DNA from 2 places in the Massilimicrobiota sp. SW1139 genome. Region 2 is predicted to be linked to the other one. Evidence: a T-box and tRNA genes for the amino acid it is inferred to sense, from the RefSeq annotation. Region 2 holds a T-box; the other holds one or more tRNA genes.
What was found. The T-box of region 2 lies ahead of asnS (asparagine--tRNA ligase). A T-box ahead of a tRNA ligase gene usually reads a tRNA of that ligase, here a tRNA-Asn.

Region 1: it encodes a tRNA-Asn, which carries the amino acid that the T-box ahead of asnS (asparagine--tRNA ligase) is inferred to sense. The anticodon was not compared.

The regions. Positions count from the first base shown of each region.
Region 1 covers NZ_SJOR01000003.1:106,309-117,052, forward strand. Annotated here, with positions in the region: gene E0K96_RS02885 (sensor histidine kinase) at 1-122, shown strand, start outside; gene E0K96_RS02890 (aspartate aminotransferase type Ic) at 199-1,476, shown strand; tRNA gene E0K96_RS02895 (tRNA-Gln) at 1,588-1,663, shown strand; tRNA gene E0K96_RS02900 (tRNA-Val) at 1,668-1,743, shown strand; tRNA gene E0K96_RS02905 (tRNA-Thr) at 1,751-1,826, shown strand; tRNA gene E0K96_RS02910 (tRNA-Tyr) at 1,832-1,915, shown strand; tRNA gene E0K96_RS02915 (tRNA-Lys) at 1,922-1,997, shown strand; tRNA gene E0K96_RS02920 (tRNA-Leu) at 2,012-2,100, shown strand; tRNA gene E0K96_RS02925 (tRNA-Gly) at 2,108-2,181, shown strand; tRNA gene E0K96_RS02930 (tRNA-Asn) at 2,185-2,260, shown strand; tRNA gene E0K96_RS02935 (tRNA-Glu) at 2,268-2,343, shown strand; gene E0K96_RS02940 (AAA family ATPase) at 2,450-4,087, shown strand; gene E0K96_RS02945 (VWA domain-containing protein) at 4,099-5,955, shown strand; gene E0K96_RS02950 (hypothetical protein) at 5,978-6,256, opposite strand; gene E0K96_RS02955 (hypothetical protein) at 6,253-6,648, opposite strand; gene E0K96_RS02960 (penicillin-binding transpeptidase domain-containing protein) at 6,867-8,864, opposite strand; gene E0K96_RS02965 (hypothetical protein) at 8,965-9,375, opposite strand; gene E0K96_RS02970 (tRNA threonylcarbamoyladenosine dehydratase) at 9,433-10,125, opposite strand; gene E0K96_RS02975 (tRNA 2-thiocytidine biosynthesis TtcA family protein) at 10,127-10,744, opposite strand, start outside.
Region 2 covers NZ_SJOR01000014.1:23,773-34,516, reverse strand. Annotated here, with positions in the region: gene spoVAD (stage V sporulation protein AD) at 1-708, opposite strand, end outside; gene spoVAC (stage V sporulation protein AC) at 686-1,129, opposite strand; gene E0K96_RS08465 (folate family ECF transporter S component) at 1,332-2,147, opposite strand; gene E0K96_RS08460 (D-2-hydroxyacid dehydrogenase) at 2,292-3,686, opposite strand; gene E0K96_RS08455 (metallophosphoesterase family protein) at 3,658-5,139, opposite strand; gene asnS (asparagine--tRNA ligase) at 5,222-6,607, opposite strand; T-box leader at 6,646-6,858, opposite strand; gene E0K96_RS08445 (redox-sensing transcriptional repressor Rex) at 6,897-7,535, opposite strand; gene tsaD (tRNA (adenosine(37)-N6)-threonylcarbamoyltransferase complex transferase subunit TsaD) at 7,535-8,545, opposite strand; gene rimI (ribosomal protein S18-alanine N-acetyltransferase) at 8,542-8,991, opposite strand; gene tsaB (tRNA (adenosine(37)-N6)-threonylcarbamoyltransferase complex dimerization subunit type 1 TsaB) at 8,982-9,587, opposite strand; gene tsaE (tRNA (adenosine(37)-N6)-threonylcarbamoyltransferase complex ATPase subunit type 1 TsaE) at 9,572-10,000, opposite strand; gene E0K96_RS08420 (DUF402 domain-containing protein) at 10,008-10,571, opposite strand; gene E0K96_RS08415 (energy-coupled thiamine transporter ThiT) at 10,680-10,744, opposite strand, start outside.

The DNA of each region.
Region 1 (10,744 bases), on a different contig from region 2:
GTTTAGGCTTAGCGATTGCTAAAAATATTATTCAAATTCATAATGGAGAAATCTTAGCTACGGGTCACCAGGATAAAACAACATTTATTGTGATTTTACATAGATTACATACAAATGAATAAATATTTTTTCTTATCGAATAAAGATTGCAATTTATTGAATGAAAAGGTACAATGACTTCAAAGTGGGGGATTAAAAATGAAAGCATATCAAGATATGAATCAAGATGAATTAAAAACTTTACATCAACAATTAAGCAAACAATACCAAGACATGAAAGATTTACATTTACAGCTAAATATGGCTCGTGGTAAACCTGATTTTAGTCAAGTTCAACTCTCTATGCCTTTATTAGATGTTATTAATAGTCATTATGATTTTACACATAAAAAAGATTATTGTAATTATGGTATATTAGATGGAATTGATGAAGCCAAACAGTTATTTGCAGATATTTTAGAAACAACACCTGAACATATTATTGTTTATGGAAATTCAAGTTTAACAATCATGTTTGACCAGATCAGTCGTGGTTTTACACATGGATATTTAGGACATACACCTTGGTGTCGTTTAGATAAAGTCAAATTTTTATGTCCTGTGCCTGGATATGATCGTCATTTTGCTATTACAGAACGTTTTGGCATTGAAATGATATCTATTCCTATGGATGAAAATGGTCCTGATATGGATCTGGTAGAAAAATATGTGAATAATGATGAATCGGTAAAAGGTATATGGTGTGTGCCTCAATATTCTAATCCATCAGGAATAACATATTCTGATGAAGTTGTAGAAAGATTTGCACATCTCAAACCTGCTGCTCCAGATTTTAGAATTTTCTGGGATAATGCCTATATTATTCATCACCTTTATGATCATCATCAAGATCATGTCAAAAATATTCTTGAAGCTTGTCAAGAAGCAGGAAATCCTGATCTTGTGTTTGAATTCTGTTCAACATCAAAAGTTACTTTCCCAGGAGCTGGGGTAGCGGCTATGGCTACATCAATTAATAATAAAAAAGATATTTTAAAACATTTAACAGTTCAATCTATTGGTCATGATAAGTTAAATCAATTAAGACATGCTGAATATTTTAAAAGCATTGAAGATTTAAAAGATCATATGAGTCAACAGGCTGAATTATTAAGACCTAAATTTGAAATGGTATTAGATATTTTTGATAAAGAATTAAAACCACTTCATATTGGAACATGGTCTCATCCATTAGGTGGATATTTTATTACTTTTGAAGCTATGGACAATTGTGCTAAAAATATTGTTCAAAAATGTAAAGAAGCAGGTGTTATTTTAACTGATGCGGGTGCAACTTTCCCTTATGGTCATGATCCCCATGATTCCATTATCAGAATTGCTCCTTCATATCCACCTTTAGATGAATTAAAACAGGCAACAGAACTTTTTGTGTTATGTGTAAAGCTTGTTAGTGTAGAAAAATTATTAAAATTATAGATGAATCCATGGATTCATCTTTTTTTCAAGTTGAATTTGAAAAAAATTCAACTTTTCCACTAAAAAATATTGACTATATTCTAAAAAATTGTTATATTAAATAAGCACTGTTGGGATATAGCCAAGCGGTAAGGCAACAGACTTTGACTCTGTCATTGCGCTGGTTCGAATCCAGCTATCCCAGCCATGTTGGAGGTTTAGCTCAGTTGGGAGAGCATCTGCCTTACAAGCAGAGGGTCAGCGGTTCGAGCCCGTTAACCTCCACCATTTATTTGCCGGCTTAGCTCAATTGGTAGAGCAACTGACTTGTAATCAGTAGGTTGAGGGTTCAAGTCCTTTAGCCGGCACCATATACGGGGAGGTAGCGAAGTGGCTAAACGCGGCTGACTGTAACTCAGTTCCTTTCGGTTCGGTGGTTCGAATCCGCCCCTCCCCACCATCTTTTGACCCGCTAGCTCAGTAGGTAGAGCATCTGACTTTTAATCAGAGGGTCAGGCGTTCGAGTCGCCTGCGGGTCACCATTAAAAGCACATATGCCCAGGTGGCGAAATTGGTAGACGCACAGGACTTAAAATCCTGCGGACCTTAAAATCCGTGCCGGTTCGACTCCGGCCCTGGGCACCATTCTTTTGCGGGTGTAGTTCAATGGTAGAACTTCAGCCTTCCAAGCTGACTACGTGGGTTCGATTCCCATCACCCGCTCCATACGCTTGAATAGCTCAGTTGGTAGAGCAATCGGCTGTTAACCGATCGGTCGTAGGTTCGAGTCCTACTTCAAGCGCCATTTTTATGGCCTGTTGGAGAAACGGTTAACTCACATGCCTTTCACGCATGCATTCACGGGTTCGAATCCCGTACAGGTCACCATTTTTCAAGCAAACGATCTTATGATCGTTTTTTTATTTATATAAGCACATAATTTGTGATATGTCTGATACATGTTATAATATGAAACAGAAAAGGAGTAAGATATATGATACTTGATACACTTAAACAATTTAAACCCTATTCGATTTCACCAGGATATCATAGTGACATGATTCTATATGGGACTGAAAGCACAGATGAGCTCATCCCTCACACAACATATCCTTATCAACATGATACTGCTAAAGCTATACAAGGTATTGTTCATAGTCACTATCAACATGATTTTGTTTTTGTTTTTATCCATGAGCATTCTCTTTTATTTCAAATCACTCATCAAAATAAAATAGAAGCTTATTTAGAATATTCTTTTCATGAGCATCGTTTTATTATGGCAACTATCAATGAAGAAAGCGATAGTCTATATCGTTTACTTTTAACAGCTATTAATTACTTATATAATCAATATCAGATTGAAGAATTTGCTGATATTTATGAAAATTGGCGCCATATTGATATGTCACAACATGAGCATGGTCAACAATGGGATGCCAATGAATATAAATATGTTTTATATATAGCAAATAGACTCATTGAACTTGTAAAAGAAATGATGAATCAACCTGACTGTTTCTTATCTTTACATTATGATTCTGTTGAAGAATTTATGCAACATCAACATATTACATTTAATACACAATCATTATGTGAAACCTTTCTGTTTCAAAAAGATCCTCAAAATCTCTTACTTGATTTACAATCTCAAGAAAAAATTTATGAATCTTTATCCACAGCTTCTTATACTATTTTAGATATCAATCCTCTTTATAGTGATCAGGAAAAACAAAAGCTTCCATTATTTTTACAGGAATCTATTAAAGATAATGAACGTTTATATATGCAAAATCGTCATTTTTTAGATCAAAATGATTTTGATTTAATCAAATCGTTTCAAAGAGGAAAAACTTGGTCTTGTTTATACTATGGTCCTTCAGGAACTGGTAAAACAACAAAATTACTTTGTGTTGCTGGGGCATTAGGTTTACCATCACTGAAAATGGTTGGAAGTCGTTCTATTGATGAATCAACATTATTTGGAAAATATGTTTTAAGAAATGGTGAAACCATTTTTGAATATGGTCCTTTAAGTTTAATGATGAAATATGGTGGAATGTTTATTTTTGATGAAATTAATATGGTTGATAGTGATATTATTTCTTCATTAAATGATGTTCTCGATGGTACAAAGCAAAAAATACTAGATAATGGTGAAATTATTCATGCACATCCTTTGTTTAGATTTGCTGAAAGTATGAATATTGGTTATGCTGGAACGAATGAAATGAACCTTTCTCATAAATCACGTATTCAAAATAAAATAAAAATCAGTCAATTACCTATTGATAAAATGGCACAAATTATTGTCAAGGAAACAGATATCGACTTAAAAACAGCAACTCAAATGGCATCATTACTCGATGCTTTCAATAATGTTATTATAAACGAAGGAAATGAAACAACACAAAGAATTGACTTGAGAACCTTATTAAACTGGGCTAATAAAACAGTTGACTTAGATGGTGATGTATTACGTGCCAGTCTAGTCACTATTATTTCTGAATTAGCTGAGGAAGATGATGAAATTCTTAATCTGGAAGATGTTCGTCAAATTTTATCAACAAACGGTGCTGCTTCTTCAGTGATGTCATTAATCGTTCATGAATTTGTTGAACAGGAAGCATAAAGGTATAAAATATGTTATCTCAAGATGAAAAAAGAAAACTTAAAAAAAATGCTGCTCTCTATGCCAGAATGCCTGTTCAATTACAAATAGATACAAGCAATCAGCATTATTCACAAATCCAAAATCAAAAAGCACTCATTGTTTTAGGCGAACAAGCCCCTTATCGTTATCTTGCAAACTTTCATCCTCAAGGTTATGCCATGTTTATGGAAGGTCTGGAATTACACGAACTGGCTTCTTTGTTATATACTGATTTTCAAGTGCTATCCCATGTCTATCAAAAAGCCACTGAAGCTTTAAACATGGCCAATCAAAGTGCCAAAGCATATTTAAATAAAGAAATCAAGTATCGTGATTTGAAAGACATTCTTTTCCATTATGTCTATCAAACCAATCTTCCATTAGTCTTAAAAGCCATTGAAGAAGGTGCTGTTGAAAATGCTATGGGAATAGAATATCCTGAAACATGGAATGCTTTAATGTATGCCAGACAAGCCATCATACTGGCTTTTATGAAAGAAAACCATAATCATCATGATACCTCATTTCTTATGGATAAAATCATTAGAGAAATAATGGCTATCTGCACTTATGGTTATCGCTTTAAATTAAATGATAGCATCGTTTATCTGCCACACTATTTGCATCAGCATTTTACTGAAATAAGAAAGCTTGCTATTAAGGGACGTTTACAAACCCATAATACAACTGAACGTTTAGAAATAGCTCAAATGATTTTACAGCTCTGTTCACCTATTATGGAAGAAACTGTCAAAGAAATCATCGATACTATTCAAAACGGCTCTCAAATATCTGGCATCTCTAACAGTCTTTTTTCACAAATGTCCAGTGAAATTGCTGTTCAATTTCAAAAGAGTAATTCCAATGATACTCAGCCACAAGAAACACCAACAAAATACAAAATGAATCTTTCTGATGAAGAATTTCAACGTATTGAATCTCTAGAAAATGAAGCAGAAAAAACAAATAATCATCAAATTTTACAAGATATTCATAGACGTGAAGAAAAACAAAGAAAACAATCAGAAAAAAGGCTTCAAACCCAAACATATCAATCAACTATTGAACAATCTATTGTTTTATCTCCTTTAGAAAGAACAACACCAACTCAATATGGTATTATTGCTTTAAGAAGTCAACATGAAAGTATAGTCCGAAGTAATAAACTGGCAAGACTGTTTAAACGTGAAAGAATGTATGCTTCTAAAAGTCGTACAAAACATAGATTAGAATATGGTAGACATTTAGATCAGCAAAATCTTTACCGCGCCACTTTAGATGGTCGTGTTTTTAAGGAACATAAACAAGGTCAAAAGAAAGATTTATGCGTTTATATTCTTGTCGATACAAGTGAATCAATGAGCGGAGAAAAAATAATCAATACTATGAAAGGCTGTTTTGAACTGGCAAGAGTATTACAAACTTTAAAAATCCCCTTTTGCATCTCATCTCATAAAGCTTTAGGACAAACCAAAGTACAACTCACTGAAATTATATCTTTTCAAGACTGTCAAAAAAGATATATGTTAGATCGTATCTTTGCAATGCATACATCTGGTGGAACACATGAGGATATAGCTTTAGAATATGTATTAAAAAAACTAGCTGACTATAAAAGACAAAGAAAAGGTTTTGTTTTTGTATTATCTGATGGTGATACTCATGGTGTTGAACATATTCATGAATTAACACATCTTTATAAAAAAGATAAGAATATAGATGTCATTGGAATTGGTATTCAAACTGCCCCATTAATTACAAAAACATATCCTAACAGTTTATTTATAGAAGATATACAAACTTTACCCGATATGCTCATTAACAAATTAAAAGAAATTGCAATATAAAAACATCTCATTTGAGATGTTTTTATATTGTATATCCAATAACGAATAATGACATCATCACAACCAACAGCAATCTGATGGCTAACCAAATTGTTGGATAGCGACGAAACAAACGAAAATAAGTATATTCTATATTTGCAATACAACTTCCTCTTGCCCAAAAAGCATTGCATAATATGGAAAATATCCATATGATAATAACTAAATTCTGATGCGTTCCATGAAGCAATAAAAATATACCTGCTATCAAAATAATAAACCATTGTATCTTTATAAATAATTGATCTATTTTCCTATTCATTTTCCATAAACTCCTACATAAGAAATCTTTCCATTATTTTCCTGCATTCTTAAAATAACGTCTCCCTGTTTTTGGTTTTGATCTTTGAATTTAACTGTCAAAACTTGACTATCACCTTCTTCAATAGAAACAGATTGAATTGTGACAGGTAATGAATACGATGATAACTCATTCATGATAAATGTCACAATTTTTATTTGGACATCTTTAAGTGTATCTTCTTCCATGACATCTTGAAATTCAGCTTCCATGTCCTGATAGATTTGTTCTTGTGATGCAATATCACTGGGATCTTCTTCTGTCTTTTGCATGACTTCTTGTGAATAACTGACTAATTTTTCTGCCACCTCTACCATATCAACCTGATTGTCATTGACTTGACATCCATCCACTCATAGCAAAAGCTAAAACTGCACTCAATACAAACATTCCTATTCTTTTCATACCTTTTTCACCTACCTTATCTTTATAGTATATTATTTGATATGAAAATAATTTAAATATTTAAAATAATATCTCTTCTCACTATCAGTATAACATATTCATTTTTACAGTAAAGCTATTTTATATTTTCAAAAAAAAGTATTTAAAAAACGGAGTCATCACTCCGTTATTTTTGTAAATATGACATAAGTGGCTGTTTAACACCATTAACAACATAATTACTTCCACCACGACCTTTGACATCTTCTACCATTGTTGTAATGACAATTGGTTTTGATGAATCAGTAGAAGCAACAGATAACCATCCAAGCTCTGTTCCTGTTGTATCATCTTGTGAATCTTTAATCTCTCCAGTTCCTGTTTTTGCGGCTAACTGATATTGACTGTTATTTAAAGCATATGCAGTTCCATTATTGTCTTCAACAACTTGAATCAAATCAGATTTAATTTCATCAGTTGTTTCTTTAGAAAATGGTTCTGCCCAAACTGATGTTTCTGTTGATTTCACAACATGTGGTGTCATCATTTTACCATCATTCATAAAAGAACTATAAATAGATGTCATTTGAACTGGATTCATAAGAATCTGTCCTTGTCCATATCCACTATCTGCAATTAGTATTTCATCATCAAATGAATCACTTGTATATTGTGATTTTGTAAGAGCCAATTCAAAAGGAATATCTTCTCCAATCATTAAAGATTTATATCCTTTTTCAAGATTATCTTTTCCAATTTCTAATGCTGCTTTCGCAAAATAAACATTATCAGAATAAATTAAAGCATTTCTTAAATTATTTGGATTTGGTGCATGTAAAGTTGTAACAAAATAATCTCCCCAACTAGAATCTTTTTGCCATTTCATTTCAGCTCCAAAATCTTTAGATGCATCTAAAGAATCAGTTTCCAATCCAATGGCTGCTGTTATAGACTTCATTGTTGAACCAGGCACCCAAGTCGCTCTAAAACGATTTGTTAATGGTTGATCTTCATCATTGTTTAAATCATCCCATTCTTCCGTTGAAAAACCATAAATAAAATCATTGCTGTCAAAAGATGGTGTGCTGACTAAAGCTAAAACTTCACCGTTTGTTGGATTCATAGCGACTGATGCACTTTGATCTTCATCAAATGCATTATATAAATCTCTTTGTAAATCAATATCTATCGTTAATGTAATATCCTGTCCATCCTGTTTTTCCTGCGTAGCAACTGTACTCTTTGTACTTCCATTTTCATCAACAATAGAAATTGTTGCCCCATTTGTTCCTTTTAACTGTTTTTCATATGCTGCTTCAATACCGCTTCTTCCAATCATTGATGTTTCTGTATAACCTTCACCTTGATGTTTTTCTAAATCTTCAGCAGTCACCTGTTGCATATATCCAGTTAAATGTGATGTCACTTCACCATATGGATAAGTACGAACTTCAACTGTATTGAGCTGTACTCCTGGAATTTGTAGTAATTGGTTTTCTAACTGTGTATCTGTTGATGGAATTGTTGTTAATGGAACAAAGGAATCATCTTGAATCCATGATGCACTCATTGTTTTTTGAATGCTTTCTTTTGTTAAACCTAACAACTCAGCCAGTTGGTCGTAATCATTTTCACCATTCAGTTTACCTCTTACTAAACCAACAGAATAAGCTTCTCCTTGTCCTGCCAACATTTTTCCATTACGATCTAAAATTTGTCCTCTGATTGCTTCATCTTCTGAAACTCTCACTCTATCATTTTGTGTTAAATCTGGAAAAATAAATGAATCATCCCACACAATTTTTCCATCTTCAATCGTTGTTTTATTTTCAAAAGTAACTTCTCCAGCAATCGTATTCATTTTCACATTATATGTTAATTCATTATCAGTTTCATCTGTAACTTCAATTTGAAAATTACTTGCTTCAATACCTTCATAAATATTCTGATTTCTTTCCACAAATGTTTGCTGATCATAAGATTTCTGTGATTCGCTACTTAGACTATTGTACATATCTTCATATTTCTTTTCAGATATTTGTGCATAAAAATTCTTTAATGTGGATTCATTATTATTCCCTGATAATAAAAAGAATAACACTACCGCCACAATCACAACAATCGCTACAAGACCTCCAATAGCAATATATTTCTTGCGATTACGATTCGTATATACGACTCCCATATCTTCTCCTCCTTTGTAAGCTTAGTATATCACTTTTCAAAAATAAAGAAAATATTTAGTCGATATTTCTCAAAGAATCCAAAAATGACTAACAAAACTGTTAGCCATTGGTCTGTGGAGTATTCAAATTCGTAATAATTGCTAAAACTGTTAAAATATGTCCAAGCTTTGTATCAGAAATAGCTCTCACTGTTTCTCTAAACTCATTGTTACTTTGATTGTATGTGAGTTTACGATATTCAAGATAAGAACTGATTTCAAGTTTCAATATTTCATTTAATACTGCTCTATATCCTCCCTGTAAATTAATCTCTGGGACCATTGGATCAAAGTTAACACCATATTCTAACTTATAAAAATAATTCAAGTAATTGGCATTTGTTTCAGCATTTTGAGCAAAAGCCAATAATGCATTTTTTTCTTCTTGTGATGAAGCTAAAGCTGCTGCTCGACGATAAAGTTGAGCTAAAAATTTTTCTGTATAAATATAAGATTGAAGTTGTTCACGCATGTTTTACACCTCAATTTAACATATGTCAATAATCCATAAATGTGAAAAAAGATTTGTTTATTTCAACAAATCTTTAACAACTTCACTGGCAATTAAAAGTCCCGCACTAGAGGGTACAAAAGCTGTACTTCCTGGGATAGCTCTTTTATGGGTTATTTCATCTGATGCAAAAGGTTTCATTGGTAATTCTTGAGAATAAACAACTTTTAAGTGTTTGACACGACGTTTCTTCAATTCTCTACGCATCACCTTAGCAAGCGGACAAACAGATGTTTTATAAATATCACTGACTTGTAATAATGCTGGATTCATTTTATTTCCTGTTCCCATTGAACTGATCAAAGGTATTTTTTGGTCACAACGAACAGCTAATTCTATTTTAGAAGTGATTGTATCTATGGCATCTACCACATAATCGTATTGTGATAAATCAATTTGATCAGCTGTTTCAGGTAAATAAAACATATCCAATGTTGTCACCTCACACTCAGGATGAATTGATAATATTCTTTTTTTCATCACATCAACTTTCTTTTGACCAATGGTTTCCTGTGTTGCGATAATTTGACGATTTAAATTCGACAAAGAGATAACATCATTATCTACAATCGTGATATGTCCAATACCACTTCTTACCAGTGCTTCAACAACATATCCACCAACACCACCAACGCCAAATACAATGACATGAGCCTGATTTAACTTTTGAATATTATCTTCTCCTACTAATAATTCAAATCTTGAAAACATTTTATTCTCCTTTGTCATAATCATCTAAAAAATGATGTCTTCCTGATTCATCGCTATATGAAATAATGGTTGCCAAATTCACATTTTCTACACTTTTAAAAACATTCTTTTTCACATTAGGATTCATTGTTTCTAAATATTTTAATAAATTTTTCATTTCTTCTCGTTTAGAAGTATGATGCACTTCTCCTAATTCTTCCATTTCTTCAGTAAAACGACAGGCACATTGAATAAAAGACAAATCATTATATTTACACCAATTGATAATATCTTTTTCTTCTATTAAATACATCGGTCTAATTAATTCCATTCCTTCAAAGTTTGTACTATGTAGTTTCGGCATCATTGTTTGTATTTGCGAACCATAAAACATTCCCATAAGGATTGTTTCAATGACATCATCAAAATGATGTCCTAATGCTATTTTATTGCATCCTAACTCTTTAGCTTTCGCATACAAAAAACCTCTACGCATTCTTGCGCATAAATAACATGGTGATTTTTCGATATTTGTAACAACCTTGAAAATATCTGATTCAAAAAACTGAACAGGTATTCCCATAATTTTTGCGTTCTCTTCAATCTTTTTACGATTTTTTTCATTATATCCTGGATCCAT
Region 2 (10,744 bases):
AGATAAATCTCCTGTCACAACCAAATCATAATCATGAAAAGTGCGTTTTAAATCCTGAAAATGATTCATGAGAGTATCAAAGGCCGCTGGTGCCATGGCACGTCCCATATCATTAGCATCATTCTGCGAGTAATCTATGACACGTCCTAATGTGATAGCTTCAACTCTTACAGACTGTGGCTGATTGGTTAATAAAGTGGACACAGCTCCGGTCGCTGTAAAGGTTGTTGTGTCTTTTTTTTGGACACCATATTCAACAGGATAACGGTATTGTCTTTCAGCGGTTGCATTATGACTTGATACCATTGTCACAATTTTGTCTACATAGCCAGCATCTATCAACAAGCCAGCCATCGCCATGGACAAGGCAAAACCTGAACATGCGCCATATAATCCAACAAAGGGTTGAGGCAGTTCTCTTGCCAGATAGTTGACAGATGTAATCTGATTTAACAAATCACTTCCTAAATATAAATCAATATCTTTATATTTCAGTTTTTCTCTTTTCAAACAAATATCCAAGGCATCTCTTAACATTTTACGTTCGGCTTTTTCAAATGATTTTTCACCATAATGATAATCCTGTAAACTTTTATCAAAACAACTTCCTAATGGTCCTAAATATTCCAATGGTCCACAGACTGTTCCCGAAGAAGCAATATAGACATTTTCTAAAGTCACCGAATTACCCAAAAAGTGTAATGACATAACGAATCACTCCCAGCAGTGCTGAACTGACAATGCCATATGTAATGACAGTTCCTCCTAGCTTAAACATATTGCTGCCAATCCCCATAATCAATCCTTCACTTTGACTATCTAAAGCACATGATGTCATACTATTAGCAAAACCAGTAATGGGAATAAATGTCCCTGCTCCTGCTTTTTGAGCCAATTTATCATAAATACCTAATCCCGTTAACAAACAGCTTATAAAAACTAATGTAATAATCATCATAGGTGTTGCATCTTCTTGTTTAACATGATAAACATTCATAAAAAACTCTAAAACACCTTGTGCAATAGCACCAATGACACCTCCATACAAAAATGCATAAAACGCATTTTTCATCTTATGTCCAGTTGGTTTCAAAGATTCAGCCAACTGATCATATTCTTTACGATCCATTTTTCATCACCTCTTACATAGTGTTTACATTTTTTGACTTTTCAAACATGATTTTTTTTGTTGTACATATACTCTTCTTGAAAGGAAATGATGAATCATGAAAAAATTTTTAACGCGTATCTTTGAATACTTTTTTGAAGTGATTGAAGTTGATGAAGATGGACATGAAATCAAAAAACAACAAGAATCTTAATTCTTGTTGTCATTTTTCTAAACGTACCCATATTCTATTTAAAATAGGAATCAGAATATAACCGATAAAAATTTCAATTGGTAAAACTGCACATTCCTTAACAACTCTTATACATAGTGAGATTGTCCAAGGAATCTGATACATCATATCTAACCATAATGGTGTTAAACATAAAGTGGCAACCAATTCCGTAAGGACAACACATAAAACCCATGTTGAAAAGGTTTTGGCTTCCTGTGCATTAATTTTACGTTTTAAAAATGCAATCACTATCATAAATATCAATGATAACAACAGACAAATACTTATCAGTGTGATTTTATCTTGTGATTGAAGATGATACACTGTTTCAGAAATACTCACTGAATCAAGCTGTCCAATATAAATGGAAGCACCAATACCTAATACCAAAATCAGTCCAATCACAATGCGTAAAACATTTTGTGGGCTGATATTTTTTGAATGTTCATGAATCAATGACGGAATGACACTGACAAGAATTGTTCCTAAGGTAAATCCAAAGAATGGAAATCCTGTAGGCACTAAAATCAAACCAATCACATCGCTACACAAACCAACAATAAAGGCATAACTTGGTGATAAGAAATATCCCGCTAACATCAAGGGAATATATTCAAATCCAATTTTAAGACTTTCAGCTCCAAACAACGGAATCATAATAGCCAATCTTTTACAGATAGCTGTTAAGATAATAAAAATAGCTGCTATCACTAATTTCATGACATTTCCTTTTTCAAAAGGATAAAACTTAAATACATAAAAACCGAGTGCAATAATAATGATTGCAATAATAATTTGTTCCATAACATCATGCTACATATAACAAAATTTTCCTGCTTCATCCTCATTTCTAGTCCACAGGCGTTAATTCCGATCATAAGACCGTACATGCTTTGCTACTGACGTAGACTCCTCCTTCTTTTTTTATTTTTTTCTATCATACACGATTTATTCATTATTGACAATATTTCTTTCTTCTCCTTTTAAGAAGGCAAGTATATTTTCATAAACTTCATCTACGCATCTTTGTCTTGCTTCAATAGAACCCCAGGCAATATGTGGTGTGAAGATAACCTTATTCATATCTTGAATAGAATAAAGCACATCATCTTCTAATAATGGTTCATGTTCAAAGACATCTAAGCCAACTCCTGCTAAATGTCCTTCATTCAAGACTTTCACTAAAGCTTTTTCTTCTATAATACCACCACGTCCAACATTGATGAGATATGCCATTGGTTTCATTTTTCTTAAAGCTTCTTCATTAAATAAATAATGTGTCTTTTCATTTAATGGTGCATGAATACTAATAATATCTGATGTCTTTAACAAAGTATCAAAGTCAACCTGCTGATAATCGCTGGTTGCATTTTGACCACTTGTCGAATAATATTGAACTTTAGCACCCATAGCCTTTGCGATACCTGCGACTTGGCGACCTATATGACCTAATCCGACAATCCCCCAAGTCATAGAAGCAACATCATGGAAAACATCATCAAAATAACTAAAACACTGACTTTGACAATATGCTTTTGATTTAACAAAATGATCATATGTCACATTTTTCTCTACCAAATGCATCAATAAAGCTAACGTATGTTGAGCAACTGTCTTAGTCGAATAATCTTTTACATTAGCGACCTTAATGCCATGATCACGACAATATTCTAAATCAACATTATTCGTTCCTGTCGCAAATAAACAGATTAATTTCAAATGTTTTAAACCTTCCAGCACTTCCTTTGTCATTTCATTTTTATTTGTAATCACAATATCAGCACCTAAAATACGACCTTTAATTTCTGAAGGTTTTGTATCTTCATACATGGTCACTTGTCCTAAAGAAGCAATTTTTGACAAATCAACATCTTTTCCAACAGAAGCACTTTGTAAAACAACAATATGCGTATCTTCCTGTTTTAATAATGTCATAAAATCTTCTGGGGAAACATCCTGGAAAAGTTTTCCAAGCCAGATAGCTTCATTTAAATCTAAAATATCAGTTGGTAAAGCCACCCCACACATCACAGTATCTACAATTTCAAATTTTAAAATATGCTGAATCATTGCAACACCTAAAGCTTTAGATGTCATTGTTTTATCATCTTCAATTTTTTCTAAAAGATGTTGTTTAAAATGTTTTTCATTTTGTATACATTGATAGATACACTCCTGTAATGACGTATATGTTAAAACATGTTCTCTTATAAAATCATGATAAAGAAGTGGTAAAACAACATCATACAATTCTAATGGTACAGGTTTTCCAAACCCTTTTGTAAAATTATACAGTATAGCTGTTCCTAATTCTTCATCTTTCATGCGATCTACTAATTTCATGATTATTTCCTCCCTCAAATAAATAAACTTCTACTCTTTGTCTTTCAGCCTTAGCTTTATCATCATAAAAAATCATACAGATTTTCATTTTCTGTTCATGAATATTATATTTCATCACATTATAGGAAATATAACGGCTACGACTTTCTTTTAAGCCACCCGTAGCACTTCCTGCCCCAATATAATAACAATCATCTTCTTTTTTAAAAAAAGGTAAATGCTTATGGCCATGAAACACATAATGAATATGTCGTTTTTGTAGCCAATCAATTAATAATGGTGCATCAACCAGAACTTTTGAAGTTTCTATAATACGATTGATAAATGTTTTTTCATGCCATTTGGTTTTAATAAACTCTGCTTTATTAATGGGATAAACATGGTGATGCAACATCACTAATAATGTATATTCTTCTAAATGATCAATAGCTGACAATTCATCATCTATTTCATCAAGTTGTCTTTTTCCTACTTTTCCTCTCGCTAAGTTTCCTTCACTTGTTGTATCCATTTTAATAATAACGATTTTTTCCTGTTCTAAAACTTTGACATTTTCACCAAGCAGATAAGCAATCACTTTACTTTTTTGATTTCTAGCAAAATTAAAGCCATGAACAATCACATCATGATTTCCTAAAATAAAAGTCACATTCGCCTTATAACGCTTTTTAAGACTATTCATAAAATCATTGGCTAAATACATATTTTTACGATTAGGAGATTCCATCAAATCACCTGTTATCAAAATATTAACTGCCCATAAAGAAGGTAATCTTGGAATCAGTTCATCCAATGAAGCATAAAGACGCTCCAGTCCCTTTTGACGTTTATCTTTACCGAGATGCAAATCACTCAATTGAATGAAATAGGCATCATCCTGATACTGATTATAGACATCAAATAAGCAAATATGATTTTCAATATAGGATGTTAACTGCAAGAAATCTTTTTGATTATGTATCGGCGCAAATACCGCCTGTTGTCCTTTAAAAATTAAACATCCTGGCCACATATCAGCATGATTTAAAGCACAGAAAAAGGCTGGAAAAGGATCAAAGAAAGATAAATTATCACGTTGAAAATGTCCCGAAATCGTATAAAAATAAATATTTTCATACTCTGGAAAAGATGTCATTTGAAAAGAAGATTCATCAAATCCAGGCACATAAACAATGTGAATAGCATCCTGATATGTTTGAGCCATTGTTTCCATTTCACTAGAAAAAGGCTTATGCAAAATATGATCCACATCTTCAGCTTTCATAAAACGTGACAACAATGCATAATCATCCCTTGTGATAGAAGATAAAATATCACACGAAATATGGCGTTGGCAAAGCCATTGAACAAAACTTTGTATATAGTCATATGACATCAATAAATCACGCATATATGCTGATTCATTACGATAAACAATATTAAAAAAGGTATTGATAAAGAAGATTTCATTCACTGTCTTTTCACCTCATAATTTTATTATACTACAAATTGAAATAATTGAATATGAAAAAATATAACGGGAATCCCGTTATATTTTAGAATTTTAAGTTTCTTGGTGTTCTTGGGAATGGTTCAACATCTCTAATGTTTTGCATACCTGTCAAATACATTAAGAAACGGTCAAATCCTAGTCCAAATCCAGCATGTTTACATCCACCAAATCTTCTTAAATCCATATACCATTGAAGTCCTTCTTTAGACATTTGTTTTTCATCCATGATTTTTTCTAGAACTTCATATCTTTCTTCACGCTGACTTCCACCAACTAATTCCCCAATTCCTGGCACCAGCAAATCACATGCTGCAACAGTCTTGCCATCATCATTTAAACGCATATAGAAAGCTTTAATTTCTTTTGGGTAATCTGTTAAGAACACTGGTCCACCTACAATTTTTTCACAGATATAGCGTTCATGTTCACTATTGAGATCCATACCCCATTCAACTTTATTTTCAAACTTAACATCGGCCTGTTTTAAAATATCAATAGCTTCTGTATATGTCATACGTTTAAATTCACTATTTCTGACATGAGTAATTCTTTGAATACATTCTTTATCAATCATCTGTTCAAAGAACTTCATTTCTTCAGGTGCATTTTCTAAAACATAGTCAATACAGTATTTCACCATATCTTCAATTAAATCCATATCATCTTCTAGATCTGCAAAGGCAATTTCTGGTTCAATCATCCAGAATTCACTGGCATGACGTGATGTATTTGAATTTTCAGCTCTAAAAGCTGGTCCAAATGTATAAACATCTCTAAAAGCCATACAGAATGCTTCGACATGTAATTGTCCTGTTACAGTTAAAAATGCTTCTTTACCAAAGAAATCTTTATCAAATTCAGTATTATCAATAGTTGTTGCTCTAAACATTTCTCCAGCACCTTCACCATCATTACTTGTAATTATTGGTGTATGCACATAAACAAAACCTTGTGACTGGAAAAATTCATGAATAGCCATTGATAAAACACTTCTTAATCTAAAAATAGCGTAAAATGTATTGGCACGTGGACGAAGATGAGGAATTTCTCTCATATATTCAAAAGAATGTCTTTTCTTTTGAAGTGGAAAATCTTCATCACATGCACCTTCTACAACAACTTGTGTTGCTTCAATTTCAAAAGGCTGTTTAGCTTCAGGTGTGAGTTTTAATTTTCCTAAAACACGAATAGCACTTCCCGTACTGATATGTTTGATATCATCATAATTTGATAAAGTTTCCTGTAAATATACAATCTGGCAGTTTCTAAAATATGTTCCATCGTTTAAAGCAATAAAACCAACTTTTCCATTATCACGATTTGTACGTACCCATCCATCTAATTCAACATATTCTAAACCTTCAGTTTCAAAATCTTCCCCAGATAAAACCATTTCATACAATTCTCTGACTGTCATAAATTCAAACATGACTCTCTCTCCTCCTTTTTATAAAAAAAGCCGTTCCTAAAAGGAACGACTATAATATCGCGGTACCATCCTCATTCATATTCGTCATGAATATGCTCTCTTACCATAACGCTGTTTAGCGGGATAGTCTACTTACATTTCTCCTATCCGGTTCATTGAGTGTTCCATATTATAACAGTTTCTTTTGCTTACACCATCCAAAAGTCGCTATCAAACTTCACTATAATACGTTCTCAAATCATTACCTGTACATCTATTATTAACATCTTTCTCACAAAATTTCAATACTTTATTCATCATTGACATGCATTTTTAAAATCAATTCCTGAATAGCCACAACAACATCGACTGTCTGTACAACAACATCACTATGAACTGTAAAATGTGTATGCGTAAAATCTACAATTCCTTTAATGCCTAAATCCATTAAACGATCGACTGTTTCCTGAACATTTTCACTAATAGCCAATATCGCAATCTTGCAGCCTTGAGGAAATGTTTTTTCCAAATCATCAATATGATAAAGTTTAACCCCAAAGCGTTCTCCAACTTTATTTTGATCCAAATCATAACCACACACAATTTTTCCAACTGTATATTGCCAGCGATTATATTTTAAGATGGCACTTCCTAAGTTACCAACACCAATCAAAATAATAGATTCATCTAACCCTAAACCAAGAACATTATTAAGAATATTGATAATTTCCTTTGTATCATATCCGATACCACGTTTACCTAATGTTTCTTTGTGTGTCAAAAAACTAAAATCACGACGAATGGTTGTATCCAAGATTCCTGTTGCTTCAGATAATTCACTTGATAAAAAGTTGTTTTGCCCTTCATGTTGCATATTACGCAATGCCTTTAAATAAACGGGAAAACGTGACATTGTTGCTTTTGAAATTTTATGCTGTTTTTTTTCCATTAAGATTCACCAAGACTTTCCTCTTCTAAATCATATGACGGTTTGACCATTAAGTCAAGTGATGAAAATTTCTGATGTTCAAACATCACACGTGCTGCCGAAGCAATCATAGCTGCATTATCTGTGCAATAGCGCATTGGTGGAAATAAAACAGGTATCTCACTACGCTTTGTCAGTGCTTGTCTTAATCCCTGATTTGCACTGACTCCCCCAGCCACGATAATCTGTTTAACATGATAATCCTGAGCCGCTTTGATTGTTTTAGAAACCAGAACATCAACAGCAACTTCCTGAAAAGAACATGCTAAATCTTGAGGAATAATCTCTTCACCACGCTGTGATGCATTATGACAAAGATTAATCACTGCTGATTTTAAGCCACTAAAAGAAAAATTATAGCTTTCATCATTCATGGGTAATGGCAAAGCATAAGTATGTTTTCCTTCTTTGGCCATACGATCAATAACTGGTCCTCCTGGATAAGGTAAATGTAATACACGTCCAACCTTATCGTAAGCTTCTCCAATCGCATCATCTAAAGTCTGACCAATGACTTCAAATGAAAATTCATGTTTCATATAAACAAGTTCACTATGTCCACCACTGACAACTAGACACAAACATGGATATTGAATGTCTTCGACAAGTTCATTAGCATAAATATGTCCAGCAATATGATGTACACCAATCAATGGTTTATGATAAGCTAATGCCAATGTTTTGGCAGCCTGCATCCCAACATGTAAAGATCCTACCAGTCCAGGCCCTTTGGTAACGGCAATGGCATCTATATCCTGCATATTGATTTGGGCTTCATTTAAGGCTGTCTTTAAGACAGTCGATACACATTCAACGTGCATACGACTGGCAATTTCTGGAACAACTCCACCAAACATACGATGTGTATCAATTTGTGATGCGACAACATTGCATAAAAGTTCACGTTTATCCTTTAAAATTGCCACTGCCATTTCATCGCAACTCGATTCAATTGCTAAAATAAGACTCATGCTTTTCCCTCCATTTCTTTTGTCATTAAATAAGCATCTTCATGATTATCCTGATAATAATCTCGACGTATGGATTGAATATCAAATCCATTTTTTTGATAAAGCCTAGTCGCTTTTTGATTAGATTTTCGTACTTCTAAACTTATCGTGTTTACACCTGCATCCCTGGCATAAGATAAAGCAAATTCTAAAAGCTTTTGTCCATAACCTTGAGATTGTTCTTCTTTTTTTATCCCAATAGATGCAATTTGTGCCTGTTCATACATCACCCAAAGATCAACATATCCAATGATTTCCATTTCCTTTTTTAAAACAAAAATATGTGCAAATGGATTTTCTAACAATTCGTATTCAAAATCTTCTTTTGACCAAGGTGATGTCATTAAAGTGTGTTCTAACTGCATGAGCGTCTCAATTTCTTCTGACTGTAAAGCTTCTATAAGCATATTTTTTTAGCCTCAACATCTTTAAGATAACGTGGTACTAAAGCATCAACATTTTGCACTATTGATGTCTGCTTGGCTAATTCATGTAAATTTTTAGCCAAATCAACCGTATTAGGTTCATACCCCACAACTTCATTTTGTCCAACAACTTGAAAATCACTATAATCTTGCATAAATTGTGGAAACTGTTGAATATCTATCATTTGTTCTGGAATAACTGCCTGTCCATTTTCATAAGCACAGACAAAAACTTTTTGACTACGTGCATCAATCACAGATACACATTTTTGTAAACCTGCATAAGCTGCTAAAGAAGAAATAGCTTTGATATGTACTGAAGAAATAACACTTAATGTTTTCGCTATTGTTAAAGCAACTCTTTCTCCTGTATAAGAACCAGGTCCTAATGTAATGACCATTTCATCAATATCCAATAATTCCTTTTGATGTTTTTCTAATAATTTTTGAAGATAGGGAATTGCATTTTCTGATTGGCGTTTAGACCCCATTTCCTGAAGAGATGACAAACATTGATCATCTTCATATAAAGCAACCATTAAATATTGATTCGATGTATCCATTATAAGCTGTAACATATTTTCATCTCCTCCAATAATTGCTGATATTTTTCTCCATAAGGTACAAATGTCATTCGACGTGTCTGATCACTATTTTTTGTCATATGTATTTCTAATCTTTCTTGAGGTAATATATCTTGAATATACATTGGCCATTCAATAACACAAACACCATCATTTTCAAACATTTCTTCAAATCCTAATTCTTCATTTTCACCTTCTAAACGATAAGCATCAAAATGATATAAAGGCCATCTTCCCTGATATTCCTTCACAATCGTAAAAGTTGGTGAATTAATAATCTTTTTAACACCTAGACCTTTTCCAATTCCTTTTGTAAATGTTGTTTTACCAACACCTAAATCTCCTTCTAATGTAATCACAGCATTAGGAAATAAGTGTTTAGCAAGTTCTTCTCCAAAATCAATCATATCTTGTTCATTTTGAAAATCCACGATGATCTCTCCTTTTTTTATAATTTCCACTTTGATAATAATGATACCAATGTTGTGCAAAACCAGGTCTAAAAGGTCCTGCCATATTCATAGCCATCTCAATCAGCTGATCTAGCTGCTGATATAATATCTCATCTAGTTCTTGACCATAATTCATCATCATTTTATGTTGCTGGTATTCTTCTTCATCTAATATTTTATATTTATAATCTGGAAAAACCTTTAAATCTAAATCATAATCAATGTATTTTAAAGCTTCTCCATCATACAATGTTGGTGATGCAATATTACAATAAAAATGCACCCCTGTTTTACGAATCATACAAATGACATTATACCATTTTCGCTTAGGGAAATAACAAATAGCTGGTTCTCTTGTATACCATTTACGTCCATCTGATTCCGTAACAAGCGTTCTATTATTCACCACAATAAAATGATATGGTGTTTCTTCTAAAACAAGTCCTTTATCCCAACAGCGATGAATGCTTCCATCATGTTTATAACAATGAATAAGGATATTTTGACCAACAAATGTCTTATTCATAATCAATAACCTCTTTCTATAACAGAAATATTATACACAAGTTATACTCTTTTTTAAAGCAAATTTACTATTTTCTATATAGTAAAAAAATCTCTCAATACTGAGAGATTACATAAACGCTCTTTTTAAACGAGGATATAACAATGGAACAACAATCATACATAATATAAGTG